Regions from separate parts of the Neobacillus sp. GCM10023253 genome, predicted to be linked through region 2. Evidence: riboswitches for the same ligand, from Rfam matches in the RefSeq annotation. Region 2 holds a riboswitch; the other holds the start of a gene.
The links. Region 2 has a riboswitch for FMN ahead of ribE (riboflavin synthase). Riboswitches for the same ligand answer to the same signal wherever they lie in the genome.
Positions count from the first base shown of each region.

Region 1: linked by a shared signal. The riboswitch ahead of ACFPA1_RS14900 (ECF transporter S component) and the one ahead of ribE (riboflavin synthase) in region 2 are both predicted to bind FMN.

Region 1 is NZ_JBHSHV010000012.1:172,514-187,503, reverse strand. It holds gene ACFPA1_RS14965 (D-alanyl-D-alanine carboxypeptidase family protein) at 1-35, shown strand, start outside; gene ACFPA1_RS14960 (nucleoside recognition domain-containing protein) at 28-615, shown strand; gene ACFPA1_RS14955 (spore maturation protein) at 622-1,158, shown strand; gene ACFPA1_RS14950 (hypothetical protein) at 1,288-1,455, opposite strand; gene rluB (23S rRNA pseudouridine(2605) synthase RluB) at 2,067-2,810, shown strand; gene resA (thiol-disulfide oxidoreductase ResA) at 2,909-3,433, shown strand; gene resB (cytochrome c biogenesis protein ResB) at 3,456-5,075, shown strand; gene ccsB (c-type cytochrome biogenesis protein CcsB) at 5,076-6,260, shown strand; gene ACFPA1_RS14925 (response regulator transcription factor) at 6,441-7,157, shown strand; gene ACFPA1_RS14920 (ATP-binding protein) at 7,154-8,935, shown strand; gene sigX (RNA polymerase sigma factor SigX) at 9,106-9,678, shown strand; gene ACFPA1_RS14910 (negative regulator of sigma-X activity) at 9,653-10,831, shown strand; gene ACFPA1_RS14905 (peptidoglycan DD-metalloendopeptidase family protein) at 10,999-11,748, shown strand; FMN riboswitch at 11,878-12,010, shown strand; gene ACFPA1_RS14900 (ECF transporter S component) at 12,178-12,741, shown strand; gene ACFPA1_RS14895 (ferredoxin) at 12,850-13,098, opposite strand; gene ACFPA1_RS14890 (helix-turn-helix domain-containing protein) at 13,346-14,392, shown strand; gene ACFPA1_RS14885 (RecQ family ATP-dependent DNA helicase) at 14,383-14,990, shown strand, end outside.
Region 2 is NZ_JBHSHV010000003.1:820,213-835,202, reverse strand. It holds gene ribE (6,7-dimethyl-8-ribityllumazine synthase) at 132-599, opposite strand; gene ACFPA1_RS04405 (bifunctional 3,4-dihydroxy-2-butanone-4-phosphate synthase/GTP cyclohydrolase II) at 618-1,811, opposite strand; gene ribE (riboflavin synthase) at 1,849-2,508, opposite strand; FMN riboswitch at 2,659-2,806, opposite strand; gene ACFPA1_RS04395 (GyrI-like domain-containing protein) at 2,882-3,349, opposite strand; gene ACFPA1_RS04390 (oxidoreductase) at 3,542-4,381, opposite strand; gene ACFPA1_RS04385 (cold-shock protein) at 4,570-4,770, opposite strand; gene ACFPA1_RS04380 (Cof-type HAD-IIB family hydrolase) at 4,883-5,629, opposite strand; gene ACFPA1_RS04375 (iron-sulfur cluster assembly accessory protein) at 5,807-6,112, opposite strand; gene pssA (CDP-diacylglycerol--serine O-phosphatidyltransferase) at 6,140-6,808, opposite strand; gene ACFPA1_RS04365 (TerC family protein) at 7,027-7,806, opposite strand; gene ACFPA1_RS04360 (carboxypeptidase M32) at 8,097-9,629, opposite strand; gene ACFPA1_RS04355 (xanthine dehydrogenase family protein molybdopterin-binding subunit) at 9,878-12,223, shown strand; gene ACFPA1_RS04350 (FAD binding domain-containing protein) at 12,220-13,059, shown strand; gene ACFPA1_RS04345 ((2Fe-2S)-binding protein) at 13,056-13,544, shown strand; gene ACFPA1_RS04340 (hypothetical protein) at 13,594-13,980, opposite strand; gene ACFPA1_RS04335 (peptidoglycan D,D-transpeptidase FtsI family protein) at 14,159-14,990, shown strand, end outside.

The DNA.
Region 1 (14,990 bases), on a different contig from region 2:
TTTTTTCACTAATAGGTGTGAACGCGCATGGTTAATTATATCTGGGTTGGAATGACCGTCATTGGGATTGTGTTTGCCCTGTTTAATGGGACCATTGAGGATGTAAACAGGGCGGTATTTGATGGGGCGAAAGAAGCGGTTACCTTATGTATCGGCCTGATCAGCGTGCTTGTCTTTTGGCTTGGAATGATGCGGATTGCGGAAGAATCAGGACTTCTTGAAAAACTGGCTAAATTATTTCGCCCGCTTGTAAAGATATTGTTTCCGGACGTACCAGTCCAACATCCAGCGATGGGATATATGCTGTCAAATATGATTTCCAACATGTTTGGCCTTGGGAATGCCGCAACGCCGCTTGGCATCAAAGCAATGGAGGAGCTAAAAAAGTTAAATGGCGGAAAAAACTCGGCTTCAAGGTCCATGGTCACATTTTTGGCGATTAATACGGCGAGCATTACCATTATCCCGACAACCGTCATTGCTATCAGAATGACATATCATTCAACATCCCCTACCGAAATTGTTGTTCCAACCATTATTGCCACCATCCTTTCGGCGATAGGGGCCGTTCTCATCGACCGTTACTTCTATTATCGCAGAAGCCGAAAAGGATGATCATTTATGGAATTTATCTCATTAATATCTTTGACATTTATACCCTTATTAATAGGCTTTATCCTGATTTATGGCACCATTAAACAGGTGCCGACTTACGAAAGCTTTGTTGAGGGCGGTAAGGAAGGGATAAAAATCGCTGTTTCGATTATCCCGTTTTTAGTCGGAATGCTGGTGGCCATCTCCATTTTCCGGGCATCAGGTGCACTGGACGCCATCATGGATTGGTTTCGTCCATTTATGAAGATGATGGGTGTACCAGCAGAAATCGTTCCGTTATTATTGATTCGTCCCATTTCCGGTACGGCAGCCTTGGGTATGACCAGTGACTTAATCGCTGTGTACGGACCGGATTCCTTCATTGGCAGACTAGCGTCCGTATTGCAGGGGAGCACCGACACGACCTTCTATGTTTTAACTGTTTATTTCGGTGCAGTCGGCATCAAAAAAATGGGTGATGCCTTAAAAGTAGGTCTCTTGGCAGACGTAGTCGGTATCATCGTATCCATCATCGTCGTCTCCTTCATTTTCGGAACAAAATAACAAAAAGCAGGTTCTTGTATAACGTTTCTTAGGCTGTTGAAAAACTTTCGATAGCCTTTTTATTTTTTTCATTAATCAACGCTTTATAAATATAAAGGCATAACAATAGGTCTGTTGATTGGCGCTCCACTAAGGAAAGCTTCCTTGAATAATCATCGCAGGGACAGGCTGCTCTTTGCCTGTCCCGAGGCGCTTCGCTTTCCGCGGGCGTGCCGGGGAGCCTCCTCGGCGCTGAAGCGCCTGCGGGGTCTCCTCAGCCCCGTATTCCCGCAGGAGTCTTCGCGCCTTCCGCGCCAATCAACAGGTGTATTCAATATAGAACTTAAACTCACAATAAATAGTAAAAATAAGTTGTAATTTCAATGTTTAAGCCAAAAGAGTTTAGCCAAAGAAATATGAATTTATTATAGACAACCACTTTTCTTAACTTGATTAATATATACACGTGCTTTTCTTACTGCAGTCTGTAAAATATGAAAAAGATTGCTTCACACTTATCAAGGATGGAAAATGTGTGTTGCAATACTTAGATTGATTTGCCTCCCTGTTGATTGGAGCGGAGGGCACTCGACTCCTGCGGGATATAGAGGTCACTGGAGACCCCGCAGGCGCCTTAGCGCCGAGGAGGCTCCAGGACCTCCCCGCGGAAAGCGAGTGCCCGTAGCGGAAATCAACAGGCCCATTAGCAGGGACAATCAAAAAAATAGCCCAGAAAAAACAAAAAGCAGGTTCTTTACAGAGCCTGTTTTTTTGTATTTAATGAGCACTGCCGCTTAGACTTTGAAAAGTGGAGAATTTGTGTCATAATTCAGTAGGATAGAACAAATGCATTTTTAAAATAAGAATTATTACTATAGCAAAATTATATTTGTTCCCTATACTATGGATAGATTTTTTGAGGTGAAAGAATGGAAAGATTGCAGAAAGTAATTGCCCGCGCCGGAATTTCTTCTAGAAGGAAAGCGGAAGAACTGATCAAAGAGGGCAGGGTAAAAGTAAATGGAAAAGTCGTCACCGAGCTTGGTGTAAAGGTTTCACCCTCCGATAAAGTAGAGGTAAATGAAATACCGCTTGAGAAAGAGGTGCCTGTTTACTTCCTATTATATAAACCAAGAGGGGTTATTTCGAGTGTCAGCGATGAAAAAGGCCGAAAGGTAGTAACGGATTTCTTTCCGGCTATAAAAGAAAGAATCTTCCCTGTGGGGCGCCTGGATTATGATACTTCTGGGTTATTGCTGCTTACTAACGATGGCGAATTTGCCAATCTACTAATGCATCCTAAGAACGAAATCGAAAAGGTTTATGTCGCAAAAGTAAAAGGCCTTCCTTTAAGGGAAAATCTTAAAAAGCTAGAAAAAGGAATCCGTTTAGAGGATGGAAAAACAGCGCCGGCGAAAGTGAAGCTGCTGTCAACTGATAAGAAAAAACAAACCTCTATCGTTGAGATTATTATTCACGAAGGCAGAAACCGTCAGGTAAGGAGAATGTTTGAGGCAATCGGCCATGAAGTTTTGAAGTTAAAGAGGGAGCGTTATGGATTTTTAACCTTAACAGGGCTAAGGGCAGGAGAAGCTAGAGAACTAACTACCCATGAGGTGAAGCAGATAAGGGCACTTGCTTTGGATGTATCGAAGCGGCAAAAAAATTCATAGAATCGTCACAATTAGATTCTGTCGTAATCACTGTGGGTACATTGATAAATGATATAATTTAGACTAACTGTGCTCTGTAGTAAATGGAGGAGATTCGAATGAAAAAACGGCGATTGGTGATGAGAACGATTATTCTGCTTATTCTCGGTGCTGCCGTTGCTTACAGCCTATATGCCAATTTGACAAAGGATACGAAACAAAAGGTAGCCGTTGGGGAAAAAGCTCCTGATTTTGTATTAACGGATATGGACGGGAATAAACATCGTTTGTCCGATTACCGCGGTCAGGGAGTTTTCTTAAACTTTTGGGGAACATGGTGTCCACCATGCAAGAAAGAGATGCCATATATCAATAATCAATACCAACAATATAAAGACAAAGGGGTTCAAGTTTTATCAATTGATATTCAGGAATCCGAGCTGCAAGTAAACCAATTTGCTGAGCATTATAAGCTGGAATTTCCGATTATGATCGATACCGATAAAGAAGTCATGACAGCCTATGGTATTAACCCGCTGCCAGCAACATTTCTAATCGATAAAAACGGAGAAGTTGTGAAATATCATACCGGCGAAATGACGGAAAAAATGGTAAGGGAGTTTATGGAGAAAATTAAACCTTAAAGGTTGTTGGGAGTTTTTTTAAATGAACGATGTAAAATGTGAATGCGGTCATGTGAATCCGCACGGCACTGTGTTATGTGAGGCCTGCGGTAAGGTGCTGGATGAAACAGACAACAAGAAAGAACTTCTTGATATGCGCTATGAGGGCAGTGCGCGCCGCTCGCAAACCTATAACAAAACCATCATTGATAAAATATGGAACTTCTTTTCCTCTGTAAAGGTTGGCGTCTGGCTGATTGTTATCACGCTGGTAGCTTCTATTCTGGGCACGATTCTGCCTCAGGAAATGTATATCAATCTGCCGCCGGATGTCTATTACGAGCAGGAATACGGCTGGTTCGGAAAATTGTACTACCAGCTAGGCTTTCATGATTTGTATGGGTCATGGTGGTATTTATTATTAATCGCCATGATTGGCATTTCCCTTGTTATTTGCAGTCTTGACAGGGTAGTTCCTTTGTATAAAGCATTAAAAGCACAAAGGGTCACAAGACATGAGGGATTTCTCAAACGCCAGCGGGTGTTTGGCACAAATTCCGAGGCTGAGCAAACCGACTTTGAAACGGTGAAAAAACATTTGCAGGCAAAACGCTACCATGTCCGTGAAGAAAATGGCGATATTCTTGCAGAGAAAAATCGTTTTTCCCGTTGGGGTCCATATATAAACCATATCGGACTAATAATTTTCTTATTTGGCGGAATGCTGCGCTTTATCCCTGGGTTTTATGTAAATGAGGACCTTTGGGTTCGTGAAGGGGAAACAGCATTAGTTCCGGAAACGAATGAACAATATTATATTAAAAATAATCAATTTATATTAGAACATTACGATAAAAACAATAAGACTTTCGAAAAGGCACTTAACCGGGCAGGCGAGGTTGTGAAGAACTATCAATCAAACGTCGTTCTGTATCAGCGGGAGGGAGAGAAAATCCCAGGGGAAAAGCCGAAGTTAAAGAAGTTAGAGGAATATAAGATTAGAGTAAATCAGCCACTATCCTTCGATGGTTACTCTGTCTTTCAATCTTCCTTTAAAACTGAATTTAAAGCGATGACATTTACTCTCACTAATAAGAGCACAAATCAAGCTTTTGGCGAGGTGAAGGTTGACTTAACTAACCCGCAGGAGAAGTACGATTTAGGTAATGGCTATTCAGTGGAACTTCTAAACTATTTCCCGGATTTCGAATTTGACGATAACGGGGAACCATCAACAAAATCGCGGGTACCTAATAATCCGGCCTTCATTTTCCGGATGAATACACCGGATAAGCCAAAAGGGGAAACAAGCTTTGTAGCCATCAGACAGACTATTGAACCGTTTGGTGATAATACCTATAAACTGGCCTTCAAGGGAATTGAGACAAAAAATGTTTCCGGATTTATTGTTAGAAAGGATTCCTCTTTATGGGTGTTCATTATTGGCGGAATCATTTTCATGATTGGGGTTATTCAAGGTGCCTACTGGAACCACCGCCGTATTTGGGTTCAGCGCAAAAACGGGCAGGTCTGGATTGCCGCCCATACAAACAAGAATTGGTACGGCATGAAACGGGAGCTTGAAACTATTCTAGCAGGCACTAAATTGACGATGCCGGAGGATCAGCTTCAAAGGGACAAAGAGGTTAAGGAGGTAGTATAGTTGGCAGCATTAAGCAGTAATCTATTGTTTGTCGCTTTTATCCTATATTTAATAGCGACGCTGTTTTTCGGCGGTTCAATCAAGGAGAAAAAAGGTTTATCTGAAAAGAAAGAAACGAATAAGTGGGGAAAAATTGCTGTATTTCTAACCATCGTGGGCTTTGTTTCTCAGCTTGGCTATTTTATTACCAGATGGATTGCGGCCGGACATGCACCGGTCAGTAATATGTTTGAGTTTACGACATTCTTTGGAATGGCCCTTGTCGGCGCGTTTATCGTGATTTATTTTATATACCGCACGACGCTGCTTGGTCTGTTTACAATGCCTGTAGCCATCCTGGTCATCGCGTATGCTAGTATGTTCCCAAGGGATATTACTCCATTAATACCGGCCCTGCAAAGCTATTGGCTGCATATTCATGTTACCACTGCTGCAATCGGGGAAGCCATTTTGGCAATAAGCTTTGCTGCAGGTCTTATCTATTTAGTAAAAGCCATTGATCAAACCAAATCCAGTAAACGAACCTTTTGGCTCGAAGCGGTTATGTTTTCTTTAGTTACGGTTTTGGGCTTTGTAGCCGTTTCTTCAATCTTCTCCGGAATGGGGTACCATGAGAAATTTAATTGGGTTGATAAGCATGATAACGAGGCAGTTGTCGAATATACGATGCCTGCCATTACAGGACCTCATGAAGGGGAACTGTTGACAAAGGATGGCTTTAAACCATTGGTTGAGATGCCAGCTATTGTTAATGCCAAAAAACTAAACACGGTCATTTGGTCATTGATCGGTGGAATTATCCTTTACGGACTTATTAGGCTGATTATTAGAAAGCGAATTTCCGCCGCTCTTAAACCGCTGGTTAAAAATATAAACCTTGATTTTGTTGATGAGATTAGCTATCGTTCTGTATTAATTGGATTCCCTGTTTTTACACTGGGAGCACTGATATTTGCGATGATTTGGGCACAAATGGCTTGGTCCCGTTTCTGGGGCTGGGACCCTAAGGAAGTATGGGCATTAATAACCTGGTTATTTTATGCCGCCTTCATGCATCTTCGTCTGTCAAAGGGCTGGCATGGAGAGAAGTCTGCTTGGCTTGCCGTAATCGGCTTTGTTATCATCATGTTTAACCTTGTCGCTGTCAACCTCATCATAGCCGGACTTCATTCTTACGCAGGATAACTGTCAAAATTTAGCCTTCACTTTTGATTAAGTGAGGGCTTTTTTCAAATAATAGTAAAAAATTATTTGTCTTAATTAACATTGTCAAATTATTGACACTTTTTATCGGATTTATTAGCTTTCAACATATAGCAAAAATGGAGACCATTTTGTAAAATAAACAACATGGGGGGATTAATAATGGATCAGGACGTTAAAATCTTAGTTGTAGATGATGAAGAAAGAATTCGCAGATTATTAAAAATGTATTTAGAGCGCGAAGATTTTTTAATTGATGAAGCAGAGGATGGTAATCAAGCATTAGCGAAAGCGTTGGCTAATGATTATGATGTCATTCTTTTGGATTTAATGATGCCTGGCAAGGATGGCATTGAGGTTTGCCGCGAATTAAGGGAGAAAAAGGCGACTCCTGTTATCATGTTAACGGCAAAGGGTGAAGAGGTGAACCGGGTACAGGGCTTTGAAGTCGGTACGGATGACTATATCGTTAAACCATTCAGCCCGCGTGAGGTAGTACTAAGGGTAAAAGCACTGTTAAGACGATCATCACAAACTACCTTCCTGCAAACGGAGACAACAACAAAGGATGTCATTGTATTTCCTCATTTAACAATAGATAATGATGCCCACCGGGTATCTGCTGATGGTAAAGAGGTTAGCTTAACGCCTAAAGAATATGAGCTGTTATATTTTCTTGCCAAAGCACCGGACAAAGTATTTGACCGTGAGCAGCTGTTAAAGGAAGTATGGCATTATGAGTTTTTCGGTGACCTAAGGACAGTTGATACACATGTAAAACGTCTTCGCGAAAAACTAAATAAAGTTTCGGAACAAGCTGCTAGAATGATTGTTACCGTTTGGGGAGTAGGTTACAAATTTGAGGTAGTAAATGAATGACCTTCTTAAGAAGTGTAGTCGGTAAGCTTTGGTTTACCATCATTTTATTAGTTTCATTTGTCCTGTTTATTTTAACAGTGATGCTCCTTGAGTTTTTTCAAAACTATAATATTAATGAAACAAAGAATGATTTGACCCATACAGCCGAAAAAATTGCCACTGTACTGGAGGAGCATCCAGCAGATAAATGGCCGCTCGGTTTGGAAATTTCGTGGGAAATCATTGATGATGTCACCAAAGTAGTCATTATAAAAGGTGATGAAGTTTATTATTCTCCAAACACAAAGGGAGGAAATAAATTAACGATTGATGATATTCGGAACGATCCCGAGTTATCAAGTGTATTACACAAAAATAAACGGGTCGAGAAAATCTCCAATCTTTCATCCGAAAAAAATAGCGCTGGCACTGCCGCCAATTATTCAATCATCGGGGTGCCGCTTAAACTCTCCGGAAATCAAAATGGGGCAGTGTTCATTTACCAATCTTTAAGGGTCATGCAGGAAACATCCCGGTCAGCAACCAAATTTATTTTGCTTGTGGCTGGTGTTGCCATTATTCTTACAACCATTTTCGCATTCTTTTTGTCCACAAGAATAACCGCACCGTTAAGGAAAATGCGGGAAGCTGCATTTGAGGTGGCAAGAGGGAAATTTGATACAAAGGTCCCTATTTTGACCCATGATGAAATTGGTGAACTGGCTACTGCTTTTAATCAAATGGGCCGGCAATTAAAGTTTAATATGAACGCGCTCAATCAGGAAAAAGAGCAGTTGGCGAGCATCCTAAGCAGTATGGCTGATGGGGTTATTACCTTCAACCGGGATGGAACGATTTTAATCACAAATCCTCCGGCAGACCGCTTTCTTCAATATTGGTATTATGAGAAAGGGGTTATCTCCGGATCGGAAGCCATTCCCTCTCAAGTCATGAATCTTTTTCAAAAAGCAGTTGATACAGAAAAAGAGCAGATCGGGGAAATTTCCCTGCAAGGACGCCATTGGGTCATACTGGTTAGCCCGCTGTACAGTAATCGGTTTATTCGCGGGGCAGTTGCGGTCTTAAGGGATATGACTGAGGAACGGCAATTGGAGAAAATGAGAAGAGACTTCATTGCCAATGTTTCACACGAACTGAGAACGCCAATTTCCATGCTTCAGGGCTACAGCGAAGCGATTGTTGACGATATCGCGGAAACACAGGAAGAGAAAAAAGAAATGGCAAAAGTCATTTATGATGAATCGCTAAGAATGGGCCGACTTGTCAATGAATTGCTGGATTTGGCAAGAATGGAAGCTGGTCATATTCAATTAACAATGGAAGAGGTCAATATCTCTACTTTTATCAAACGGATTATTCATAAATTCCAAGGGTTAGCCAAAGATAATGGAATTCAATTACTGGTTGAAATCGACAACGACATACCAACCTTTACAATGGACCCTGATCGAATTGAACAGGTTCTTACGAATTTAATTGATAATGCGATCAGGCATACCCCGAAAGATGGTTCTGTGACCTTAAAAGTCGCTTCCGAGGACAAGGGCGTCAGAATGGATGTTGTGGACTCAGGAACAGGGATTCCTGAGGAAGATTTACCGTTTGTTTTTGAACGATTTTATAAAGCTGATAAGGCACGAACCCGCGGCAGGTCAGGAACAGGTCTAGGACTGGCTATTGCCAAAAATATCATTGATGCCCATCGTGGACATATTTCCGTTCAAAGTAAAGTTGAACAGGGAACGACATTTTCCTTCATACTCCCACGAAAATCGTAAAATGACCATGGATTTTGCCGATTTCTATTGATTCACAAGGAACATTTTTAAGAGGCTGGCTACTCGCGCCAGTCTCTTTTTATTTTTCCATTAAATACCTTCCTTTTCATCCCAAAAAAGTCTATATTTAAGAAAGTGTAACCTTTTATACATAAACATCGACTAATATTTTGAACGGGGAGGGGAAAAAGTTGGACTCCGTTTTCGATGAACTTTATCAAAAATATCACCATGATGTATTTCAATTTCTTTTTTATATGGTTAGAAACAGAGAGCAGGCGGAGGATCTTGTTCAAGAGGTTTATATTAGAGTGTTTAAGTCTTATAATCGCTTTGAAGGAAAAAGCAGCGAAAAAACCTGGCTTTTTTCGATTGCGAGAAATGTTGCGATTGATTATTTTCGAAAGCAAAAGGGCTGGAAGGAAAGAATCCTTGAGAAATTTGATTGGTCTTCAAATCAGGTAAAGGACGACCATCCTATCCCTGAGGAAATGGCTGTTCAAAGAGAAGAAATTAAATGGGTATATAAATGCTTGGAATACTGTACCGTGGACCAAAGGGCCGTCGTTATATTACGATTTATTCACGATTTGTCAATAGCGGAGACAGCAGAGGCTCTAGGATGGACAGAAAGTAAAGTCAAAACGACCCAGCATCGCTCGTTGAAGGTATTAAAGAAGCACATGGAAACATTTTACCGAAGGGAGGAGGGAAGTAGTGAGAAAGTCAGAGTGGAGCGATAAAGAGCTCATAGATTTGTTAAAACAGATGCCTAAAATACAAGACTATCGCCATCCTCGTGACATTTACCAAAACCTTTCACGTAAAAAACGGAAAACTGTTTCATGGCTCCTGCCGGGTATTGCAGCTGCAGCGGCACTATTTTTATTTTTTATTTTGGCTCCTAAGTTTATGGATACGAATCATTATTCAATCAATAATGCCAAACAAGAATCAACAAAAGAAGCGAAAATTGCCAAGGATAATAGCGATGCGGGCGGTATGGCCAATCAGGAATCGCAAACGGGTCAAATTTCAACATTAAAGAAAGCCGAAGGGCAAAACGATCATGCCGGGAAAACGGCTGTTTATGATGATGAAATTAAAGACGGCGTCGTGTTGACCTATTGGATCCCCGATAATCAGGCGCTAAATCTAGTACCAGTATCAACTATAGTCAAAAATACTGAAGGAAAAGACTGGCTTACCCTATATAATGAACATATGGCAAACCTAAATGAATCGGAATGGGGCCTAAGTGAATTTTATCCGCTCCAGGCAACATTGCATTATGATAATGCTAATGAAACTGTTATTGTCGATGTACCTTCAGACCATCCATACCGCCAAGGCAGTGCAACGGAACAAATTTTTCTCGGTGCGTTAAAAAATGATATTTCTTCCAATAGCAGCGTCAAAACGATTGAGTTCACCACAAATGGCGAACCTGGAATCGAACTAAGCAATGACTTTTTAGAAAAACTGACCATCACTGATGTGAAAAAACATGCCTACCTCTTTTACTATCCTAATGGCAGTGATGTTCCGTTCTTGGTGCCAACACCTGAATCATATAAGGATATTAAGGCTGCAATTGATGCGATGAAGTCAGTGGTAGAGGAATATCAATTACAAAGATCTTTGTTGCCAAATTTGGCAATTCAGGATGTAACAGCAAATGATAACACGTTAACCATCACTTTTGCGAAAGATACCAGTTTAGAAGATGAACGGTTGGCAGTCTGGTCGATGGAGGCCATCCTTTTAACGGCAAAAGAATTCGGATTTGAAAAAGTGGTTGTGAGCAATCCTCCCGCACCAAATATTGGCCCGTTTGATTTAACAAAAGAAATCAAGGTGCCAGCGGCCCCAAATCTTCGGACAATCGAGAAATGATAAAAAAATCAACCAAAACGGTTGATTTTTTTATGCATAAAATAGCAATTGACTCCAAATTATAACAAATATGGTCAGGCCGTCCCATGCCTCCCCATATGTTCTAAACACGAGTATAAGAACATATGGTGAGGTATGGACAAGATGTAAGGAGGATTAATAGTGAAATGCATGACTATATAAAGAGGTTTTTTATTGCCATTATCATGGCGATTTGTGTAGGTTTGTTGTTTCTCGGAGGGAGACACTCGGAAGCTGCAGGATTGCCTGAGGCGAAAACGGAGAAGGAGAGATGGATTTGGCCGGCGGATGGTGTTATTTCTGATACATATGGGACAAGACAGGGTAAGCATAAAGGAATCGATATCGCCGGAAAATATGGCACTCCGGTCTTGACAGTTGAAGATGGGGCTGTGATCAAGTCTTATTATTCCAATACATATGGTCAGGTTGTATTTATCAAGCACCCAAGCAATTTCGTTACGGTTTATGCCCACTTAAGCAAACGGGCCGTTGTACCAGGTCAAATGGTTAAGCGGGGGGAGGCCATCGGAACAATGGGAAGGACCGGTCAGGCTACCGGCACCCATCTTCATTTTGAATCACACCAATTAGAATGGAGATATGACAAAAAGTTTGCCATTAATCCGGAACTCCTATTGGGAGATGCCGATGTTGGTGAAGCGGTTCAGGGCGGAATTGCAGCCAGTGGCAAGGATGTTTTGGAGGTAAGCAGCCGTCCGCAAAATATTCCTGAACCCAGCGGGCAGCCGCTTGTAAACCAATATATTGTAATAAATGGTGACAACTTGTCCTCCATTGCCCAAAAGTTTAATGTGACAGTGGCAAGATTAAAGGAAATCAACAACCTAAACACGGATGTAATCAAGCCTAATCAAGTCTTAATCATCCGGTAAATTAAAACTTTTTAACCCGCAGCCTATTGCTGCGGGTGTTTTTTTATCTAAATATTTAAAAAACGGAAAATAACTTTAACTTAACAAAGTGACTGATTTTCAGTATAATAAACTTATAATTTTATATCGATCTATCTTCGGGGCAGGGTGAAATTCCCGATCGGCGGTATTAGAGTATAACTCTTCAGCCCGCGAGCCTAATTGGGCAGGATTTGGTGTGATTCCAAAGCCGACAGTATAGTCTGGATGGGAGAAGATGGAGGTTCTGCAGGCATTCGAAAAATTTTCTTGGATCGAATGTTTATTAAGCGTACCTAAATTTACTCCCTCAAGCTTCAATCTTGAGGGAGTTTTATTTTGCGTACCTATAAAAGCTGAATCTCTCTTCCTAACGTGATGGATCAAAAAGGAGAGAGGAAAATGAAGAAAATGAAGAACACAAAGGTAAAAGCAATGGTTTCAATCGGGATGCTGAGCAGCATCGCATATTTATTAATGTTTTTAAACTTTCCGCTGCCAATGTTCCCTAATTTTTTGTTTGTGGACTTTAGTGATATTCCTGCTTTGATTGCTGCGCTGATTTTCGGACCAGTGGCAGGAATTTTAGTAGAATTGTTTAAGAATATGTTAAATTATTTTGCAACAGGGAGCCCGACAGGCATTCCTATTGGCCACCTTGCCAATTTCGCAGCAGGGATTGTGTTTATTCTGCCGACTTGCTATTTGTATAATAAATTGAAATCAAAAAAGGGAATGACACTTGCCCTAGTAGCTGGAACTATAATAATGGCTGTTGTGATGAGTATTGCCAACTACTTTATTATTTTACCTGCCTATACGGCCTTAATGGGTTTCCCTGATATGCGGAACCTCGTCGTACCTGCGATTTTGCCTTTTAATATCTTAAAGGGCGTAATGATGTCGATCATTTTCATGCTTCTATTTATTCGGATGCAGGCATGGCTAAATAAATTTTCAGTAAAAAATGCTTAAAACGAACAGAGGCTGCAAAACTTGGGCCTCTGTTTTTTATCGAAAAAAATAACCCCCCGGCTTATATTAGGCGGGGGGTAGCAGCTTAAGAATATCTTCAGTCAAAGATTATTCAAATTTAGTTGGGTTACCGTCGAATGGCTCATCAGCAACTTTAATAGAATCAGTTGGGCAGCCTTCGAAAGCGTCCATCATGTCATCGATTAAAACATCTGGAATTTCAACGATACCTTCGTTATCGTCAAGTGTTACGAATGCGATACCTTCATCATCGTAATCATAGATATCTGGTGCAGCAGCGCCGCATGCGCCACACGCGATGCAAGTTTCCTTGTCAACAATTGTATACTTTGCCATGAAAAAAACCTCCCAGTAAAATAACAAGTAATATGCTTACTTATTTTCCATTTGTGATGGAAAATACAATTCACATATCTATTGTAAAGCTGTATGAATAACTTTTCAATAGAAATTTGATTTTGGTACCTTTAGTCCCATTATTTCTTAAACTTCCACATTTTTGGACAACACAATACCTGTTTCATGTTAAAATATAATAAAATTTAACTGTTTTTGTCGAATCAGGATAAGTGGTGAGTCTAAAATGGAATGGGTAGAATCAGTTATTCTTTATTGTTTGAAAAAAATTAATAACGAAAGAACTATTTATTCTGTTTACCACATTTTAAAAGGAAAGAAATCGTCGCAAACCATTCAGGATATTCATTTATATTCGTTAAAAAGATTATTTGGAGTGCTTGAACCGCTGACAAGAGACTCCTTTGAAGCCATAATTCATTGTATGAGGGACAACGGGTGGATTATTGAGCAAGGTGAGCAAAAATACCTGCTCAGTTCTTCAGGAGAGCAGCGCTTGAAAAATATCGGTATTCCAATCTTTCTCAATGGCTGGCGTTATCACCAAATGACCACTATATTTTGGGAACGGCTCTCTTTATTAGTTCAAGTAGTCTCTAACCTCATTAATCAGGAACCAAGCTATATACCGATTCAAAAAAATAAGAAGGTTCTTATCTGGGTTAAAGCTGTTCTTAAAGAAAGCCATCTCTCAAGAAACGAAATTGGCGAAAAATTATATGAAGAATTGAACGAATGCTTCGAAGATGGGCAGGAAATTGATCCGTCTATGATTGTCTTCCGTTTAACTGGATTCCGGCAAATAGGATTAACCGCTCAACAAGCATCCAAAAAAATGAATGTTAATGTGTACGAATATCATCTTACATTTACTAATACACTGCATTATTTGATTGAAAAAATAGAAACTAGATGGGTTAATTTTCCGATATTAACCCATCTACTAAAGGGCTTGGAGCATGGGGATGAATTAACCATTACCGCGCGAAAAACATGGAAATTGCTATCGCAGGGATATTCGATAGAGATGATAGCCAAAAACAGAAATTTAAAAACAAGCACAATCGAAGATCATTTAGTGGAATTTGCGCTGCAAATAGACCGGTTTTCAATCGATGCTTTTGTTGATAGAGAATTACAGCTGGAAATTTTGCAAATTGCTAATCAAGCCGCCACAAAGCAATTAAAATTAATAAGGGAAAAAGTCAGCCGTGCCAGTTATTTTCAAATCAGGTTAGTGTTGGCGAAGTATGGTGACCGGCAATGGAATTAGAAAATCTTTTAAAAAAGCATTTTGGCTATTTATCATTTAAAACAGGGCAAAAGGAAGCCATTTCAGCTATCTTAAATGGACAGCATACCCTGGCCATGCTCCCGACCGGAACGGGCAAATCCCTATGCTACCAGCTTCCTGGTTATGTTTTTGAGGGATCGATATTAATCGTTTCCCCGCTTCTATCCCTTATGCAAGATCAAGTGGAACAATTAGGTCGTTTGGGTGAGAAAAGGGTTATTGCTTTAAACTCCTTTCTTTCTTTGGAGGAAAAAAATTATGTTCTAGACCGGCTGCACGACTATAAGTTTATCTTTATATCACCGGAGATGCTTCAGTCCTCTTTCATCTTACAAAAGCTTCGGAACCTTGCCATCTGCTTATTTGTAGTGGATGAAGCGCATTGTATTTCTCAATGGGGGTATGATTTTCGGCCGGATTACTCCAAATTGGGTGAAATAAGGAAAAGCTTAGGGTGCCCCCTTACACTAGCTCTGACCGCCACCGCTACAAGAAAGGTCCGGAAGGATATTATCCAATCATTAGGCATAGAGGATGCTGTAAAAGTGGAATCGACAATTGACCGTCCTAATATAGC
Region 2 (14,990 bases):
TGCTGTTATTATTATAGTAAAAGTCTGGTTCATTTGTACATGTTTTTGTTTTTGCTTTCTTTTTTATAAATCAATTTATTGAATTAAACAAGCAAGGAGCAACCCTAAAAAGGTGCCCCCTTGGCCTTCTGTTATTCAAAATTTCTTGTTAGGTTGGCCATTTCGATGGCGCCAGAAGCAGCATCCCAGCCTTTGTTGCCTGCTTTTGTACCAGCCCGCTCGATTGCCTGCTCGATTGAATCTGTGGTTAATACTCCAAAAATAACCGGAATGCCAGTATCAAGCGTGATGCGGGATACTCCTTTAGCGACTTCATTACATACGAAATCAAAATGTGGTGTGGAACCACGGATAACTGTACCTAGTGTGATAACTGCATCATATTTTTTACTGTCTGCCATTTTTTTAGCGATTAATGGAATCTCAAATGCGCCTGGAACCCACGCGACATCCACATCAGATTCATTCACTCCATGGCGCTTTAAAGCATCCTGTGCCCCAGACAATAATTTGCTTGTAATAAACTCATTAAAACGTCCTACTACAATTCCGACTTTCAGTCCTGTACCAACTAAATTTCCTTCAAAAATATGTCCCATTTCTATTCCTCCGTATTTTTAATAATGAAGCAGATGGCCTAATTTATCATGTTTGGTTTTTAAATAGCTTTCATTTTCGGGTCTCATTTCCATTTGCAGCGGTACCCGCTCGACGACTTCCAGGTCGTAGCCCTTTAGGCCCTTAATTTTACGCGGATTATTCGTTAATAGCATCATTTTTCTGATACCAAGATCTCTTAAAATTTGTGCACCAATTCCATAATCCCTTAAATCAGGCTTAAAGCCGAGTTTTTCATTTGCCTCTACCGTATCATAGCCTTGTTCCTGAAGCTGATAGGCCTTCATTTTATTAAGGAGCCCGATGCCTCTGCCTTCCTGGCGCATATACAACAGCACACCATTTCCGGCTTGTTCAATCTGCATCAGGGCGGCGTGGAGCTGCGGACCACAGTCACAGCGGTAAGACCCAAAAACATCACCCGTTAAGCATTCCGAATGAACCCTGACCAGAATTGGCTTCTCCGGGTCAATTTCACCTTTAATGAGAGCAACATGCTCTTTGTCGTCTACCATATTTGAATACCCGATTGCTTTAAAATCGCCATATTCAGTCGGCAACTTGATTTCCACTTCCCGCTTTACCAATTTATCCTTTTGATTTCGGTATTCAATTAGATCTTTGATCGTAATCATTTTCAGGCCTAGCTTATCGGCGATTTTTCTTAGCTGCGGTACCCGGGCCATCGTCCCGTCTTCATTCATGATTTCACAAATGACGCCAGCAGGCTTGGCTCCAGATAGGTTTGCAAGATCTACTGCTGCTTCTGTGTGACCTGTTCTTCTAAGGACGCCGCCTTTTTTAGCGATAAGCGGAAAAACATGGCCAGGTCGTTTAAAATCGGCAGCTTTTGACTGAGGATCAATCAAATTCATGATTGTCGCAGACCGTTCAAAGGCCGAAATACCTGTTGTAGAATTTTTATGATCAATGCTGACTGTAAAAGCAGTCCCATGCGGGTCGGTATTGTTCGCTACCATCGGCATTAAATCCAGTTTTTTTGCTAATTCTTCCTCAATCGGAACACAGACAAGGCCTCTCCCATGCGTTACCATCAAATTGATAACCTCAGGAGTCGTTTTTTCGGCAAGCGCTATGAAATCTCCTTCATTTTCCCTGTCCTCATCGTCGCAAACAATGATAACCTTCCCTTGTTTCAATTCTTCGATTGCTTCTTCAATCCTGTCAAACATACCGTATCACTCCTTTGTTCAGTTTTTTCATGCAATTTTATAAAAATCCATTCGCTTCTAAAAATTGAGCCGTAATACCTGATTGGCCTTTAGGCTTCTGATTGTTCGAAAAATTATTCATAAAATGAGCGACATACTTTCCAATCATATCGCATTCCAAATTTACAATCTCACCCGGTCCTTTGTTACCGACCACAGTTTCCGACATCGTATGGGGAATTAGCGATAAGGTAAACGAGTTTTCGGTTACTCCAAATACCGTTAAGCTTGTCCCATCCACTGTTATGGAGCCTTTATAAATGATGTATTTCAATATTTCCGGCTCGGTCTCAATTTCATAATAGACAGCATTTTCAAGGGCATTTTTACTTTTAATAACCCCGGTGCCATCGATATGCCCCGACACAATATGACCGCCAAACCTTCCACCGGCCGCCATTGCTCTCTCAAGATTTACTTTTGAGCCGCGCTTTAACGAATTTAAACTAGAGGCTTTAACCGTTTCCGGCATGACGTCGACCGTAAAACGGTTTCCCGTAAAGGAGGTGACAGTTAAGCAAACCCCATTGACAGCAATACTGTCTCCAAGATGAACATCGGCGAGAATTTTTTTCGCTTCAATCGTCATCACAAATGAATTACCAGTCCGCTGTATAGCCGAAATAGTACCAATCTCTTCAATAATTCCGGTAAACATCCTTCTTTCTCCCTTCATTAGGGTTTCCAGGGATTAAAGATTCTTCTAAAAAGCAAAAAGACCCTGAGGTAAAAACCTTCAGGGCCTGTTTAAAGACAATAGAAAATTAAGGCTTAAAAAAGGCTAAATTTCGCCAATTTTAATCCTGCTATTTCCCTTCTCCCATCCAGACTTTAACTGTCGGCTCCGGAATTTCACCAGATCCACCGTTTAACAAAATTGTTAACCGGGTCACGGACTAAGAAGCATGTGCTTCATCACCGCCGGTAAGGATTTTCACCTTGCCCCGAAGGAATTACTGTTAAATTATTTTAATATTATTATACAGAAGTGCATCTGTAAAGGAAACCGAACTGATTAATGAAAATAAACTTTATTTATACACCATTACTGGCAAATAAATTTCAAAATGAAGATCACCGCTGGCATTTTGCTCTTTGTGCTCTTCCTTATAAATCTCTAAACTTAATGCTTGATGATCTTGCTCATAGCCATATTCTTTCATCCACGTAAACAAAAGGTTATATGTATTTTCTACCTCATCAGGTTTTCCTTTATGGGTTGTCACCACATAATTTTTACTTGGAATCGTAAAGCCAACCATTCCTTCCGGGATTTCTGTAATTTTTTCAACAGGTGCAGTGACGTAATAGGTAAACTCCGTCTCCCGGCTATGAAACGGGGCAATAAGAACCGGTTCCTCTGTCTTAAAGGAAATTTCCTCTAGGCGTTGTTCAAATTTTGTAAACAACTTGGGTATCTTGTTAGTTTCAGTATAACTTCCATTCCATGAAATTCCAACTACTCTCAATTCATTTTTTTCTACTACTTGGATATCCATGTTAAAACCCCCTTTTTTTCTATCTTATTTCTAATATTCTCACAATATCCTTAAATTCCTGCCAAAAAAATTCGACTTTTTCAAAAATTTATTATTTTAAAAAAATCAAAAACGCAGCCAAAATGGTGGCTGCACTTTGTTTCTAAATGTTGGAATTAATTTCAAAAATATTCCACAAGAACTTCTTGAAATTTATCTCTTAGGTAGTTTGTTTAATAGAATCCTCTCCCATCGGCTCCATGGGATCAGATTTTTAATGAGGATGGCCATTTGTACACCCTTACCAATAGGAAAACGTAATGCTGGTTTTTGCATTTTGGCTATTACTGCGATTTTTTGGGCTACCTCCCGTGGATCGCCAAACTTTTCTTCTCCGGATAGAATGTAATTTTCCATACCTTCCATTAGTCTGTAGTACGGTGAGTCAGGTTGGGAGCGGGTAATTTGTTTTCCTGAAGACCAAATACTGGTCCTGTACGATCCAGGCTCTACCAGTACTACATCCACGCCAAATGGCTTCATTTCTAGGCGGAGGCATTCACTCCAGCCTTCTAGGGCGTGCTTTGATGCCACATATGGTGACATTCCTGGAAAGGCGACAACGCCGCTGATGCTGCTAAGATTAATGATTTTTCCATGACGCTGCTGTCGCATATATGGCAAGATGGCTTTGGTAACTGCCATCACTCCAAAAACGTTTGTTTCAAATTGTTTGCGGTATTCCTCCATCGGGAGCTCCTCGACAAACCCGGCAGCGGCGTAGCCCGCGTTGTTTACGAGTACATCGATATGGCCTAGAGATTCCGTTAGTTTGGCGAGTTGGTTGATTGAGTTTTGTGAGGTAACGTCTAGTTGGTGGATGGTGAGTTTATCTTCGATGTTTTCTTTCTTGGCTTCTGAAAGGAGTCCTCCGCTTTTTTCAAGATTTCTCATCGTCGCAATAACATGAAAACCCGACCGAGCAAGCTCCAGAGTTGTTAAAAGGCCGAATCCGCTTGAAGATCCTGTGACAATAGCAATTGGTTCGTTCATGGTAATCTCCCCCTTTAATAAAAATGTAACAAATTTTTGATAAATATCTACAAAATTCAGCAAGAAAGTTATCTTTTTAAAAAAACCAACCAAAAAAGGCCGTTCGCACCCTAAAACGCGAACGGCCCAATTTATTTTTACGAAAAAAACAGACCCTTTAAAAGAGTCTGTTTAATTTTTAACAGTTATTAAGCTTTACGGACATTTACCGCTTGCGGCCCACGCTGGCCGTTTTCGATATCAAACGTAACTTCTTGTCCTTCGTCTAAGGTTTTGAAACCCTCGATTTGAATTGCAGAGTAATGAACGAAAACGTCTTCTCCGCCATCTCTTTCGATAAATCCAAAACCTTTTTCACTGTTAAACCATTTTACCTTGCCATGTTCCATTTCTTTCGGTGCCTCCTAGCATAATCCCATAACTAAATTTTGCAAAATAATGCTTGCACATATATTTTTACCCGTATGCATTCCTCATATACCAATACCAAACAAAAAAATTTTATTTATCCAAAACCCATTTGCGAATAGCCTTCGCCACGCCATCTTCTTCATTGGAAGCTGTCACCCAGTCAGCCGTTTCCTTTACAATCTCCTGTGCATTTCCCATGGCTACGCCCATGCCAGCTTCTTTAATCATGGCCAAATCATTACGGGAGTCTCCAACAGCCATTACATTTTTCATCTCAATTCCGAGCCGCTCGCACACAAGCTTTAATCCTTGCGCTTTGTTAATACCTGAAGCGTTAACCTCTATGTTGAATGGCGTGGAATTTGATAGTTCAAATTCACCTCTAGTTTCTAGCTCTTTAATCACAATTTCGCGAACGGCATCATCATGAATATTGAAGCCAAATTTCATCCACTCGACCGAATGCAAATCCTCTGGCATTTCATTGTGCCAGTTTCGTTCCGTACTGATTGCCCAAAATGTCGCTTTGTGCTCATTGGCAAGCTTCAGCATCCATTCAATTTGTTCAGATTTTACAAGCGATCTTCTCACAAGTTCGCGTTTTTCATCCCAAATCTCACTCCCATTTACCGTCACCAAAAAGGACGAAAGATTTAGAGAATCGGCATGATTATTACTATTTAAAAAAGATCGTCCTGTACTTAGAACAACAAATACGCCCTTATCCTGGGCTTCTTTGATTGCCTCACGGTTTGCCACAGAAATTTCATGCTGATTATTTAATAAGGTCCCATCCATATCAAGGGCAATTAATTTAATATCTATATGATTATTCAATTCCTCTTGCTCCCTTCTGTTCTGCTCATTACATTAGATTACCATTTTTGAATATGTCTTTTCAAAGAAGGAGACTTTTTAATTTACATAATATTTTTATGGGAACTACAAAAAACTCCCTGCGATATTCCGCAGGGAGGGAGATGAAAATAAAAAACTGATAGTTGCTCCTGATGATTAATGATGATGGTGATGGCCGCCTCTGGATGGGTTGGTAATTACCCACTCTTCATTAGGTACTTGGAAAAATTGAATCCAAACACCATCCAACCATTCATTATCCTTTTCCAGAATAAAATCAATATCCTTATCGGATTTTACCACTTCGTCCTTGTCGGTTGGTGTATCAAGCATCAGGTCATAATGGGCATGATCGCCGTGGATGTTGGAAACATAAACACGAAACAATTTACCCTCCGCTTCCTCTTGTCCAAGCATTTTTTTCAATTCCTTTGCAGCACTACGATTTACTTTTACCTTCATTTCTTCTAAGCCCTCTTTCTAAAATAATTAACGAGTATTTCGTTTTCTTTTCTCTCTAACCAGCTGGAACCAAATAAACGCGATGTATAGCGGTATAGCTACATAGAGAAAGTACGGAAAACGATATTGTTCTTTTTTGAAAAATAAATAAATGGCGCAGCCTAAAAAAGCAGTGACAATAATTCCGTATTTGGGCAGGGGAACGTCCTTCAGGCTTGGGATTTTAACGGTGCTTACCATTAAGAAACAAATCACAAAAAAGGCGATAGGGAGAACAATTGATGGCATTTTGCCGTGAAACAGCGTCAACAGCGTTAACACCCCGCCCCCAGCCGTGATGGGTACACCCGTAAAATACTTTAATGAAGATTTCACCGCATTTATGTTGAAGCGGGCTAATCGATAAGCTCCGAATAATGGAAACAAACCTGAAATCGCCATGCCCACGATGCCATATGTAGAAAAGTAGGAGTAATAAGCCATCATCGCAGGCGCAACACCAAAGGTAACGATGTCAGCGAGTGAATCAAGCTCTTTCCCCAGCTCACTTTCCACACGCAGTATTCTGGCAATCCGTCCGTCCATGCTATCGAGCATCATCCCGATTAAAATCAGAATGGCCGCATTCTTATAATCACCCTGGGCCGAATACATGACCGACAAAAAGCCAAAAAATAAATTAAATAGCGTAAACAAATTTGGAATACTGTTTCTAATAATATGTATCACTCCAATTTAAACTATAAAAAGGATTAAATTAATACCCTTTTATTCAAAATCATTCCTCTCTTAATAATATCTGTTAGGTTACGTTACTATGTCAATATTATATCATAACATATTTTAACAAAATTAATTTCAAAAACCTAGAAGAGGCTGTTCCGTAATGAAACAGCCCCCCTTTTATGATTTCATTATGATGCTTCTTTTTCTGACGTTTTTAATACTTTATCCTTTGAGAAGAGCCATCCGACTGCTGCAATTCCAACTAATACAACATAAAAACTTACCTTCCACTCGGTTGAGTGGGCAAAATCTTCATTTAATATTGCTAGTTCAGGATGGGAAAGTGTATAGACAGCCAGTTTTACCCCCACCCAGCCAACAATCGCAAACGCGGCAATCTCAAGGCCTGGGCGTCTTTCGAGAAGCTTAACAAACATATTAGCTGCAAAACGCATAATCACTAGACCAATAATTCCGCCGGCGAAGATGACCAAGAACTTTCCGCCATCTAATCCGCCTATATTCGGAAGCGACGTATTGGGAAGAACGACAGCCATGGCAACAGCTGCAAGAATAGAATCAACAGCAAAAGCAATATCCGCCAATTCCACCTTAAACACGGTGGTCCAAAATCCACTTTTTTTACTTATTTCCTTTTTCTCTTTTCCTTCAGCGTTTCTTTTCACTACTTTACGGAAAATGTGATTGCCGGCCATAAATAATAAATAAAGGGCACCAATGGCTTGAACCTGCCATACATCCACCAGGAAGGAAATGGCGAAAAGAGAAGCAAAACGGAAGATAAATGCACCAGCCAACCCGTAAAATAATGCCTTTTTTCGTTCTTCCTCTGGGAGATGTTTTACCATGATCGCCAATACCAAAGCATTATCCGCCGCTAGTAAACCTTCTAATGCCACCAAAATAATTAAAACCCAGCCGTACTCCAACAATAGAGATAAATCCACTATACAATTCCTCCTTTAAAAGGTTTTGGTTCATAAAATACCCTTTTGCCAAATAAAAAGGCCTTTACCGAATACAGTAAAGGCCTAAAAAAGCATATAAAAAGACCTTTACAGTAAAGTAAAGGTCTTGCTAACAACGTCCAGGTTGCCAATAAAGCCGGAGAATAAATTCTCGGAATGACGACTTTATTGTAGCAGCTACTCCCCTTTAAAAAGGAAATATTCTATTACTTATACTATATTAAACTTTTAAAAAGATGTCAATGTAAGTTTCTAAGAATGCAAATATTTTACAGTTCATAAACTGCGGAGTATTTTTTCTCGAGGTATTGCACCAGGTAGTCAGCATTCAATTCTTCACCTGTTACCTTGACAATTAATTCATTCGGTGTATAAAGCTTCCCATATTGATGAATATTTTCCTTTAACCAGTCCTGAATCGCATCAAACCTGCCATTTTCAATAAGCTGATGAAATTCCGGCAAATCCTTTTGAATTTTCCTTAGAATTTGCGCCGAATAGAGGTTTCCTAACGAATAAGATGGGAAATAACCAATGCCGCCAAACGACCAGTGAACATCCTGCAACACTCCCACCGTATCAGAAGTCGGAGTAATTCCTAGGTAATCCTCGATCTTTTGATTCCAAATGCTTGGCAAATCCTTTGCTTCGATTTCACCAGCGATTAGGGCCTTTTCGATTTCATAGCGGACCATAATATGCAAATTATAGGTCAGTTCATCTGCTTCAACTCGGATGAACGATGGCTCAACTGTGTTAACCGCTCGATAAAACTCATCGACAGAAACATTTGCAAGCTGCCCTGGGAATGTTTCCTTAAGCTTGGGATAAAAATAATTCCAAAATTCCTTGCTGCGGCCGACCATGTTTTCTAAAAATCTTGATTGAGATTCATGAATCCCAAACGAGGCACCGCTTTGAAGGACAGATTCCTCATATTCCGGATTAATATGCTGTTCGTAAATGCCATGACCCGCTTCGTGGATCGTGCCAAATAAGGCAGAGCGCACATTTTGTTTTAAATAACGCGTCGTCAAGCGGACGTCCCCAATATTCACTGTTTGAGCAAACGGGTGAACAGTCTCATCCAATCTTCCGGCCTCCATATCAAAACCAATGATTGGCAGGATATAGCGATTAAATTGTTTCTGCTTTTCAACTTCAAAAGCCTGGTTGAAAATTTCCGACCTTGTTCCTTTACCATTCTTTTGAATCCGATTCAATAACCGTACACTGGATTCTCTTAGCTTTGCAAATAGCGGATCCAGTATTTTTACGGTTAAACCAGGTTCAAATTCATCTAGCAAAGCATCATATGGATGGTCCTTATAGCCATAGATTTCAGCGAACTTTCGCTTGTACTCTACAATCTTTTCCAGATACGGCAGGAAACGCCCAAAATTGTTATTTGCTCTTGCCTCCTCCCAGGCATCATTTGCCTGTCCTGTCAGCACCGAATAGTCCTGGAACATGTCAGCGGGAATGCTTTTGGATTTTTCATAAAAAGTCTTATATTCTCTTACCTTCGCTTTTGTTGCTTCATCTAAAACTGCAGAATTCGCAGAAAGTGTTAAAGTAGTAAGCAGTTCACCCATTTCCGGCGAAACCGATAATTTAAAGACCTCTGTCCTTAATGTGCCGGCTGCCTTTGCAAAAACGTGTCTCCCTTTTTTCGGTGCCATCACCTTCTGATCCCAGTCAGCCAAACCGATAATACTTGAGTAATGCGTTATTTTTTCATCTAATGCCTTAAATTTCTCCAATGCCTGTTGTATTTTCGGCTCCAATACCTTCTGTTCCATATTAGCCCCCTTCTGTTCTATTTTCCAATTGATGAAAAAACTGTTAGTTCATCCCCATTTATTATAAAGGAAAACTGGTCATTATGGAAAAAATTTGAAAGCCTTTTCAAAATGATTTTTATTTCTTTTCTCCCTCATTTTTATGTCTGTATAAATTTTACAAATGGGCGGAAAATACAAACATTGTTCAAAAGATTTCCGAATTTATTAATGGAATTTTATTTCCTTACTCCAAGGAGGGCAATAATATGCAGGAAAACATTTGGATGTCGGTCGGAAAGCCTGAGCATCGAATAGATGCTTTGGAAAAGGCTTCAGGCAACATCAAATACCTGGCCGATTATTCCGCGCCCGGACTTGCCCATGCGAAATTAGTTACAAGTACTCATGCCCATGCCAAAATTAACGCAGTAGATGTTACAGAAGCCTGGAAGGTATCTGGAGTTCGAGCGATTGTGACCGGCGACATGTTCCCATTTCATATTGGCCCGATACTCGCAGATCGCCCACCGCTTGCTTATGAAAAAGTACGCTATTATGGCGAACCTATCGCCATTGTAGTGGCTGATCATGAATATCAGGCAAAAAAAGCGGCTGGCCTTGTTAAGGTCTACTATGAACCACTGCCGATTGTTAATTCCGTTAAGGAAGCATTTCAGAGCGGCGCACCCCTAATCCATGAAAAATCAGGACAGTATATGAAAATTATCAGTAATGTTTATCCTGTTCAAGGAACAAATATCGGAAGCCATATCAAAATCCGCAAAGGTGATTTCATAACCGCTTGGGAAAACTGTGAAGTGAAAATAAAAGAAACCTATTCTTTTAACCTTTCAGACCATGCCGCTCTAGAACCACGCTGTACAAGAGTGGAAATTAGCCCAAACGGGAAGGTTATTGTCCATTCCACCACCCAGTCGCCCTATACGATAAAAAAGGTGTTAAATCAGTTTTTTAATATTGAGGTTGGTAATGTTGTCGTTCACGTCCCAATGCTTGGCGGTGCTTTTGGCGGTAAAGGAACCGTTCAATTAGAACCGCTTGCTTATCTGGCCTCAAAGGCGGTAGGCGGGAAAATGGTTAAACTTGAGTATGACCGGGAAGAAGATTTAATAACAGCCCCCTGCCATATTGGCTTAGAGGCTACGATTTCTCTTGGAGCTGATAAAGACGGCAGACTTATTGCAGGGCAATATAACTTTTTAATTGATTCAGGTGCCTATACTGATCAGGCTGCCGGGATTACTAGAGCCATGGCTCTTGATTGTACAGGTCCATACAACATACCAAACGTTTGGTGTGACTCCTATTGTATGTATACAAACCATCCTTTTGCGACATCCTTCAGAGGTTACGCACATCCAGAGCTGACTTTTGCTGTGGAGCGGACGATGGACCAGCTTGCCAAAAATTTAAATATCGATCCGATTGAGCTACGAAAAAGAAATATCATCAAGCCGGGCGATACGAGCCCTACACAGACTGTCATTACTGCGAGTAATATTGGCGATGCGGAAAAATGTATGGAAAGGGCGAAGGAACTCATTCAATGGGATCAAGGTCAGCGGCTTGAAACCAACAATGGCAAGGTGGTAACAAAGGGCATCAGTATCTTTTGGAAAACTTCGACAACCGCAACAAATGCGCAGTCAGGTGCCATCCTGACTTTTGAATCGGATGGCAGCGTTAATTTAAATTGTGCTGCGATTGAATTGGGACAGGGCACTAAAACAATCCTGGCACAAATGGCAGCGGAACGTTTAAAGATGGAACTAAATAAAGTCCACGTTACAATGGAGGTCAATACCCAAAATGATCCGCATCAGTGGCGAACAGTTGCTAGCAGTACCACATTTTTAGCAGGCCGGGCAGTTATAGCAGCTTGTGATGATGCTATTTCACAGCTCAAAAAAACAGCTTCAATCGCAATGGAATGTTCTGCCGAGGATTTAGAAGTCGGCGGCGGCCGGGTATATTTAAAACCAAACCCGGAATATGGCATAAAAATCGAAGATATTGCCCTTGGATATAAATATCCCAATGGCCATGCAGTTGAAGGACAAGTAGTCGGGCACGGGAGATATGTCCAAAGACATCTAACCCCGATGGATAAGGAAACAGGCTTCGGAAAGCCCGGCCCCTGGTGGTCAGTTGGAGCCCAGGCAGTTGAAGTGGAATGGGATTCCAAAGACTGTACGTACAAAATTTTAAAAGCAGTAACAGTGCTCGACGGCGGCAGAATCATTAACCCCGCAACGGCCACACAGCAAATGCGGGGCGGCATGTATTTAGGACTTAGTTTTGCCAGTCATGAAGCGTTTATTTTTGACGAAAAGGGAATAGTCCAAAATCCGCAATTACGAACCTATCAAATCATGAGGTTTGGCGATCAGCCAGTAGAATACCTTGTTGATTTCGTGGAAACACCTGCAATTGATGGCCCATTTGGGGCAAGGGGAATTGGCGAATATGGAGTAATTGGCATGGCTGGTGCCTTGGCAAATGCGCTTTCTTCTGCTGCAGAAGTGGATTTAAACCATTTGCCGTTAATCCCCGAACTGATCTGGAGGACCCGGGAGGAAAAGCTGAAATGATCCCATTTGAATTTGAATATTATAAGCCTGCTTCCATTCAAGAAGCTGTTCAGACCTTTAAATCCCTCCAGAATCAGGGAAAAACCGTTATATATTATAATGGGGGCACAGAATTCATTACTTTTTCCAGGATCAATAAGATGACAGCAGAAGCAGTTATTGACCTAAAAGGAATTCCGGATTGCAATGTAATAGAATTCCAGGGAGAGGAACTTGTCATCGGCTCTTCCCTCTCATTAAACAAAATTTCGGAAACAGACCTATATCCTTTGCTAAGTCAAACAATAAAACGGGTAGCTGACCATACTTCACGTAATAAAATTACACTTGGTGGAAATCTGAACAGCCGCCTTATCTATCGGGAATGCCTTTTACCCCTTTTAGTAGCGGATGCAAAGATAAAAATAGCTGGTGATGAGGGTGAGACAACCCTGCCGCTAAACGATATTTTCGATAAGGAAATCAAGCTAAATCCAAGTCAATTCATCGTCCAGATACTGATTAACAAAACAAATGTCAATCTCCCATTTGTCAGCCTGAAAAAAACGAAAATTTCTAAAATAGGCTATCCAATTGTTTCGCTCGCGGCTGTTGAAAAGGACAAGCAGATCCTGGCGGCACTCAGCGGAGTTTGTGAATTCCCGTTCCGGTCAAGCGAAATGGAGGCTGCTTTAAATGATACCTCCCTTTCAATTGATGAACGAATTGATAAAGCGCTCTCCCGTTTGCCTGCGCAGATTATCGAAGATATTCAAGCCTCAGCCGCATACCGTCAATTTGTACTAAAAAATACCCTTAGGGAAATGCTGGATAATTTGGAGGCTGCAAAGGCATGAACACAAATGGTACGGAAAAAACAATCGTAAAATTACATGTAAACGGTGATTCAAAAGATGTTATGGTTCGGTCCGCAGATACCTTGCTGGAAACACTGAGGGAAGAGCTTGGCTTAACCGGTGCTAAGCGTGCCTGTCAAAATGGGGACTGTGGGGCCTGCACGGTTTTAATTAATGGTGAACCACAGCACGCCTGCCTATCTCTAACGGTAGAAACAGTCAATCAACCGGTTACTACTATAGAAGCGCTGATGAATTCGCCGATTCAAAAGATATTTGTCGAAAAATGGGCCATTCAATGTGGATTTTGTACACCTGGCTTTATTTTAAACTGCCACGCCCTATCAGCTAAACATCCAGATGCAGATGATACAACCATCGAGGAATGGATGCAATCCAATCTCTGCCGTTGCACAGGATACCAGGAAATCCGCGATGCGGTCAAAACAGTACTGCAGAATAACAAAAATGATTTTGCCTCTTAAAAAATAAAACCCAGCTTAATGTGATCCATAAGCTGGGTTTAACTATCATTCATCCTTTTTTGAAGCTGTTATTGGTAGTATTCAGCGATTCAATCAAACTTAGGGTTTGCGAGGCCTGTTCAATCTGCTGCTGAACCTGCTCCAATTGCTGCTGCTGAGCTGTAGCAGCCTGGGTTACAGCTGTACCCTGCATCAAATCAAGCTGTTGGACGGCCTGCTGAAGCTTTTGTTGTGCTTGCTGCATGCTTTGTGGATTTGCCATTGAAACATTTTGCTGAATGGTTTGCGAAGCTTCCTGCATAGTTTGCAATGCCTGTTTCTTTTGTGCCTGAAATTGCTGCTCCATGGCAGGCTGGTTTTCCTGCAGCTGCTGAGTCGCTTGCTGCATTTTCTGCAGTTGATCCATTTGGGATTGCCTTTGCTGCTGTTTTTTCACAACCACTGCACCCTTTCTTAATAGTTGTCTATACGTAGTTTTCTAAATTTAACATGATAATATCCAAATGGATCATTTCACATTATGAAAATAATTTACCAATATATTCGTTATGCGCCTTTTTACAATAAGGCATAATAATTTTAACAATTCGTAGGAAAAAGGAAGTGAAAGCTAATTGGAGAAGGAAAAAAAGAAAAAATCCCACTTTCCCTTTCGTTTAAATTTCCTTTTTTTCAGTGTGTTTTTATTATTTTCCATCCTCATCCTAAGGCTTGGCTTTGTTCAGATTGTCTATGGAGAAAATTTCAAGAGGGATTTGGAACGAAAAGAAGGAATTACAGTAAGTAACCCTGTCCCAAGAGGGAAAATGCTTGACCGCAATTACCGAGTTATCGTGGATAATATCCCTAAGAGTGCCATTACCTTCAGCAACGAAGGATTTACGCTAACAGAAATGCTTGAAACAGCTGAGAAATTAGGAAAACTAATCGATAAAAATACAGATAAGCTAACTGACAAAAATAAAAAGGATTATTGGATTATAAAAAATCCAAAGCAAGCCGATGCGAAAATCACCAGAGAAGAAAAGGAATTGTTTGCTGCAAAAAAATTAATGGATCAGGATTTATATAAATTAAAACTGGAACGTATAACTGATGCGGACATGAATCTATCCAAAGAGGAACTAGAGGCAGCAGCCATATTCCGAGAATTTACAAGCGGGTATAAATTCACTTCACAGCTTGTAAAAAATGAAAATGTCAGTGATGGGGAATACGCAGTTGTCAGCGAAAATCTCGAGTCCCTTCCTGGCGTAGATACGACCACCGATTGGGAGCGGTCCTACCCTTTTGATTACACACTGAGGTCTGTCCTTGGCAAGGTGACCAATTCGGATGAAGGACTCCCGGCCGATCAATTGGATTATTTTTTAGCAAGAGGATACAGCCGCAATGACCGGGTTGGCAAAAGCCAACTGGAACTGCAGTATGAGGAAGTATTAAGGG